Regions from separate parts of the Bacillus sp. T3 genome, predicted to be linked through region 1. Evidence: riboswitches for the same ligand, from Rfam matches in the RefSeq annotation. Region 1 holds a riboswitch; the other holds the start of a gene.

The links. Region 1 has a riboswitch for ZMP and ZTP ahead of RGF10_RS09565 (bifunctional 5,10-methylenetetrahydrofolate dehydrogenase/5,10-methenyltetrahydrofolate cyclohydrolase). Riboswitches for the same ligand answer to the same signal wherever they lie in the genome.
Region 2: another riboswitch for ZMP and ZTP. It lies ahead of RGF10_RS10915 (phosphoglycerate dehydrogenase); the one in region 1 lies ahead of RGF10_RS09565 (bifunctional 5,10-methylenetetrahydrofolate dehydrogenase/5,10-methenyltetrahydrofolate cyclohydrolase).

Annotation. Positions count from the first base shown of each region.
Region 1 is NZ_CP137761.1:1,840,077-1,843,494, forward strand. Features, by position in the region: gene RGF10_RS09560 (putative protein N(5)-glutamine methyltransferase) at 1-579, shown strand, start outside; gene RGF10_RS09565 (bifunctional 5,10-methylenetetrahydrofolate dehydrogenase/5,10-methenyltetrahydrofolate cyclohydrolase) at 739-1,587, opposite strand; ZMP/ZTP riboswitch at 1,632-1,715, opposite strand; gene RGF10_RS09570 (DinB family protein) at 2,117-2,605, shown strand; gene nirD (nitrite reductase small subunit NirD) at 2,688-3,020, opposite strand; partial or broken gene nirB (nitrite reductase large subunit NirB) at 3,054-3,418, opposite strand, start outside.
Region 2 is NZ_CP137761.1:2,097,923-2,101,340, forward strand. Features, by position in the region: gene RGF10_RS10905 (MarR family winged helix-turn-helix transcriptional regulator) at 1-354, shown strand, start outside; gene RGF10_RS10910 (SDR family oxidoreductase) at 366-1,232, shown strand; ZMP/ZTP riboswitch at 1,495-1,573, shown strand; gene RGF10_RS10915 (phosphoglycerate dehydrogenase) at 1,828-3,027, shown strand; gene RGF10_RS10920 (branched-chain amino acid transporter BcaP) at 3,291-3,418, shown strand, end outside.

The DNA of each region.
Region 1 (3,418 bases):
CAAGGCGTTTTCGTGCCTCGCCAACGTACCGAGTTTCTTGTTCGCCAGGCAGAAGCCTTGTTATGCACTGATGATATCGTCGTTGACCTATGTTGCGGGTCCGGTGCTGTGGGTGTAGCACTGGCGGCAGCTTTAGGACGAGTTGAATTATACTCTGTTGACATTGATCCTGTCTCAGTACAATGCGCTGGACGCAACGTGACTGATTTCGGTGGCCATGTTTTTGAAGGTGACTTGTATAAAGCTCTGCCCCACTCGCTTAAAGGCCATGTGAACATCCTAGTTGCGAATGTACCTTACGTTCCTACCGAGTCAATCAAGTTGCTCCCACAGGAGGCTCGCCTATATGAACCGAAGGTGGCGCTTGATGGCGGAGAGGATGGACTTGACATTCAGCGAAGAGTAGTAGAAGAAGCATTTCTCTGGCTAGCACCTGGAGGACATCTTTTGATAGAGACGAGCAGAATACAGGCACCTCAGACCTTTGAAATCTTTTCAGGTGCTGGGTTAACCGCAAAATTGACTAGGGATGAGGAACTGGACGCTACTGTCGTAATCGGGTCAAATCCTAGGTTTTAGCGTAATTAAGTACATAGTCTTAATCACAACCAACAAATAAACAAAAAATCTTTATTCATTATAAGAGCGCTTTTCTTAAGCTAAAAAAGGCATCTGCTTTTGGGGAATATTTCAAATAAGGAAAAAGAGTCGGTCTTTTAAATCCGACTCTTCCTTTTATTAATGAGATTGTGGTATTGAAGTTTCGGCTGAAATAACCGTATGTTTTAACAACATAGAAATAGTTACTGGGCCAACACCTCCAGGGACTGGTGTAATGGCTCCTGCTTTTTCGAAACACTCCATATAATCAACATCACCAACATTTCCCTTTTTATAGCCTGCATCAAGGACAATTGCTCCGTCTTTAATCCAGCTACCTTTAATAAAGTTCGGTTTCCCTATCGCAGCTACAACTATATCAGCCTGCTTTAATAACTCTGATAAATTTACAGTGTGAGAATGACAAGTGGTAACTGTTGCATTTGCATTTAAAAGTAGTGCTGAAACTGGTTTACCTAAAATAGGGCTCCTACCGACAACAACAGCATGTTTTCCAGTAATCGATATTTTGTAATATTTAATGATTTCCATGATGGCTGCAGGGGTACAGGAAGGGAATTTCCCAAAACCGAAGGCAGTTTGACCAAAACCGATACTTGTCACTCCGTCCACATCCTTCGCAATATCAATAGATTCGAACGCTTTTCGCTCGTCAATATGTGAAGGTACGGGATGTTGAAGGAGTATTCCATGCACTGAGTTATCTTGATTTAATTCTTCGATTACCTTTAAAAGGTCAACTGTTTGAGTTTCTTTTGGTAGATGAATTCGTAACGATTTTATTCCAATTCTTTCACAAGCATTTCCTTTCATCTTCACATAGGTTTCTGACGAAGGATCGTCACCTACTAATATTGTAGCTAGACAGGGAGTAACTCCTCTTTCTTTCAAATCTTTGACTCGACCAATTAAATTTTCTGTGATATGTTTTGCAACAATCCTACCATCTAATATTATCTTTTCCATTGAAAACCCTCCTTAAATATAAAAAGAGATAAGGATATAATCCCTATCTCTGCCCAGACGACCCGACTAATATAAATGCGGTTTCCATGTGGTTAAATCCACAATTGCCGTCAGTTACCGCACTATTATATTCTTATTTCTTTGAGCATATCATACAAAAAATAGCTGTTCAATAGAAGAGTTTTCTGAAAAGGAAACAAATGAGACCATGGGAAAAATAAAGCTTATTGTTTTCGAAAATCTAGAGATGGATATGTACTATAATTATTCGATGTCACTAAATAAATCCTGGGCGGACCCATAGGAAGTATAAATGTGGATATACCTATAAAAAACCTCATTGGTAATTTTATTTTGTTTTTGTCAATTGGTTTTATCTGCCTTACTTTATAAAAAGAATAAACAAAGTAAGGATATTTTCAATTGCAATTTATCAAAGGATTAGTGAAACTTGTTATTATAGTTACAGTCAATTAAACTGAACCTAATTGACTAAAACTAAGGATTTGCAATTTAAGGAGGAACTAGGATGTTTACATCAGTGAATGATTTCTTAAACGAATGGAAACAAGAAGCAGCAGTTACCCAAAAAATACTGGATGTATTAACGGATGAATCGTTGAATCAGGAAGTTTTCCCAGGATTATATAGTATTGGAAGCCTGGCTTGGCACATTGCTGGTGCAGCTTACTTCTTTCCATCACAGGTAGGATTAAAATTTGAGACTCCTGATCTTAAAAAAGAGGCGCCGAAATCAGCTACTGAAATCAGCGAGACTTACAAAACAGTAAGTCAACGGTTAGCACAAGCATTTTCTGAACAGGTTTCAGATGAAAACTTCAATAAAATGGTGAATTTATTTGGTAGGGAAATGCCATTTCAAGCTGTTTTCCGTCTGCTAATTCAACATCAGGCTCATCATCGCGGACAATTGACTGTCCTTATGAGACAAGCTGACTTGAAAGTTCCAGGCGTATATGGTCCTAGCAAAGAAGAATTGGAAGCAATGAAATCATAAAAGAGCTGAAATCTTCAAAAAGTAAAAAAGAGGATATACAGATAATCCGGTGATTGGATCGGCTGTATATCCTCTTTGCTTTCTAACCATCAATAAGGAGAAAAATCTCATCGCCTTCTATAGATGTTTTATAGGTTTTGACACATCCCGTATCCGGCTCTTGAACCATTCCATTATCTAGGCAGATCTTCCAATCATGCATCGGACAGAAAACAAAATCTCCACTCACAACTCCCTCTGCCAATACTCCGCCTTTATGCGGACAGCGGTTTTCAACCGCGCGGATGCTTCCACCTGAAAGTTTAAATACGGCGATTTCTTTATCACCGACACGCACTGTTTTTCCTAAACGATCCGGTAATTCATGAACAGTACCAACTAATAATTTTAATGCTGCTAAGCTTTTATTTACCACGCTGTCATCTCCTCCTTTGAATAATCCTTAGATTTAAGACATTACTACACTATCAAATAAGTCTTTTTTCTTTTTATTGTCATTAATAATCTCTCTCCATGGATCTTTGAAAATGGATAACGTTTCTTCCATACGAGCGTTCAATTCTTTCCGCTTATCCGTATCCTCCAATATCGATTGCACGTGTGCTAAACTAACACGCTCAATCCAAGCAGACGTACGTTCCAAGTAGTTGGCGGTTTCGCGGTAATACTGCAAATATGCACCTGTAATTTCCATTACTTCTTCGTTCGTTTTTACCTTGTATAACAAATCTCCTCCGCGTACATGAGTTCCGCCGTTACCGCCGATATAAATTTCCCAGCCACCGTCAATACCAATAAATCCAATATCTTTAA
Region 2 (3,418 bases), 260 kb from region 1:
GACTTAACTACTGCTCAATGGAGTGTTCTTAAATGTCTAGACCTAGAGGAGAAGCAGCATACGACCCTTATAAGGAGAACAGCAGTTGAACTTGCAGCAAAATTAGACTTTGATAAGCCAACCATTTCAGGGATTTTAAAGAGACTCGCTGATAAAGGAATGATAGTTAAGGAATCTCATCCACATGACAGAAGGGCATCTGTTATTGTTTTGACTGAAAAAGCGAGAGGGTTGATTCCAATTCTTGAACAAATTAGTGATTCCATTATAGAAGAATCGTTACAGAGCTTTGACCAAGAAGAAAAAGAGTTGTTTATCATGTATTTAAAGAAAATGGATGCTTCATTATCTTAGGAGGGGGACGAATGTCTACTGTATTGGTCACAGGTTCAACAGGAAATATTGGACGGTATGTGATAGAGAATTTGATAGCAAAAGGTGTGGAAGTAAAGGCTGGAGTGACAAACATAGAAAAAGGCAAAACATTTTTTGTTGGAAAAAATATTAATCCGGTCTATTTTGATTTTTTAAGAAAAGATACATATCAAAATGCATTGCAAGGAGTTACAAAGATATTTTTGGTCCGCCCTCCAAAGCTGGCTTCGCCGAAAGAGGATATGCTACCATTTTTGGAACAGGCAAAAAGGATGGGTGTAGAGCATATTGTATTTGTCTCCTTATTAGGAGTAGAAAAAAATCCAATCGTTCCGCACTGGAAAATTGAGACGTATATTCGTGAACTAGGATTTCATTATACATTTTTAAGACCCAGTTTTTTTATGCAAAACATCAATACAACTCACCGCGAAGATGTTATACAAAGAAATGAATTATATATGCCAGTCGGTTCTGCAAAAACGAGCTTCATTGATACAAGAGATATTGCGGATGTGGCTGCGATTTGTCTTACAGAGAAAGGTCATCTCGACCAGGCTTATACGCTAACCGGGAATGAAGCGATCTCGTATTATGAAGCTGCTTCGATCATGAGTGAAGTACTTGGACGTAAGATAACCTATATCAATCCTGGAACCTTTGAGTTTCGAAGGACGATCATCAAACGTGGTACTCCAAAGGATTTTGCCAATGTGATGACGATGCTGTATTTCATGACCAAATTGGGGACTGCACAAATCATTACAAATACAGCAGAAATGCTTTTGAAACGACCGCCCATTTCATTTAAACAATATGTAGAGGATCATAAAAAAGATTTTATCAATCGCGATTAGAACATTCTATTATGATGAATCCATCCAATCAGTATCGGCTCCGCCTACGCCGTATACCATGATAGCCACGCATGCTATCCCCGCTACTCAATACTATAGCAATGAAATGTTAATTTTATACAAGCAATTTGTTTATGTCCTGTAAAGAATCTATTAACAAATAATGAATGAAAGATAAGGGGCATCTGAACCATTGCAATATAAAAAAATCATATTTAATGTTGCTAATTAGCTGAATATTTGTTAAACTAGAAAAAATCAAAAGGCTATGTGTAACTGGCGAAACGCGGATAACCGCGAGGGAGCACATAGTGTCGAAGCCGTTCGCCTGGGCAGAGGTAAGGGATTTTGATCCCTTACCTCTTTCTGCTTAAAGGAGATGGTTGTAAGGATTTGGGAAATTTACCTCTTTTAAAAAATGAACATCTTTTTGTAAAGCCAAGTGAAAGAACATTGTTGATTATTAAACAATCGGTTGATTGGAGCGGAAGGTGCGGAAATCAACTGACAAATTCAACGAAGTTTTTTGGAAAAAGCTTATTATTCATTTCAAAAATTAAAAATGGATCACAATGATGAAGGGGAGAAAATACAAATGAGCACAATAACTTTAGACACGGTGAAAACAATCAAAACATTAAATAATATTGCAGAAAATGGATTGAAAGTTTTTAATCAAGGTAATTTTACAATTGATAATAACAGTGAAAATCCAGATGCAATTGTTGTACGTAGCTTTAACATGCATGCAATGGAATTTGGAGACAATTTAAAAGCAATTGCTCGTGCGGGTGCTGGTGTTAATAATATTCCAGTTGATAAATGCACTGAAGAAGGAATTGTTGTATTTAATACACCTGGTGCAAATGCGAACGCAGTTAAAGAGTTGGTTCTTACAACATTAATGGCATCTTCTCGTAACCTTTTCGCCGGTGTGGCTTGGACCAAAACTCTAGCAGAAGAAGGTGACCAAGTTCCAAAGCTAGTTGAAGCTGGTAAAAAGCAATTTGTTGGAAAAGAGATTAAGGGTAAAACTCTAGGTGTAATCGGTTTAGGTGCAATCGGTGCACTTGTTGCCAATGATGCTTTAGATTTGGATATGGACGTAATTGGTTTCGATCCGTTCATTTCTGTCGATACAGCTTGGAATTTATCACGTAATGTTCAACGTGCAATGACGCTTGAACAATTATTCGCTAATTCTGATTATATTACTGTGCATGTCCCATTAACGAATGACACAAAGGGAATGTTCAATAAAGATACATTTGCGATCATGAAGGATGGCGTTACAATCTTAAACTTCTCTCGCGGAGAGCTTGTCAATGAAGTTGATATGGCTGTTGCACTTGAAGCAGGAAAAGTTGGCAGATATATTACAGATTTCCCAAATGAAAATGTATTGAAAATGGATAATGTTATTCCGATTCCTCACCTTGGTGCATCAACACAAGAATCTGAGGAAAATTGCGCAATCATGGCTGCTCGTCAAATTAAAGACTTTTTAGAAACTGGAAATATCAAAAACTCTGTAAATTTCCCGAATGCTTCACTTGAATTTACAGGGAAGCGTCGTGTAGCAGCATTTCATAAAAACGTTCCAAACATGGTTGGTCAGCTTACAGGAGCAATCTCAAGCTATAACCTCAACATTGCTGACATGGTAAATCGAAGCCGTGGTAACTATGCATACACAATGATTGATATTGATGAAAAAGTAAATGGTGACGTAGTTCCAGGCCTAGAGGAAAAAATCAACGCAATTGCAGGCATCGTTACGGCACGTATTATTTAATTTAATTTTTATATGATAAAAAAGCGAGTCGCATTTCATACTGAAATGCGACTCGCTTTTTTGCCTTTTAAGAGAGAAAAATTTCTCATGAATAATGCTTTGGCGGTTTATCTAAAAATAAGAAGAAAAATCGGTTAATATTTTTTCATTTATATATTTACATTCAGAAAATTTTTAATTAATATTAAATATGTGTAATTTTAATTCGACAAAATCCGGCAAAAATCGACAGAAATTTTAAGTTTGCATCTAGGAGGATTATCATGGATTTGTTTAGAAAAAAATCAATCTCAATGCTTATCTCGCAATCGGAAGCAAAAGGGGCTTCATTAAAAAAAGAACTTGGTGCATTTGATTTAACCATGCTCGGGATTGGTGCCATTATCGGTAC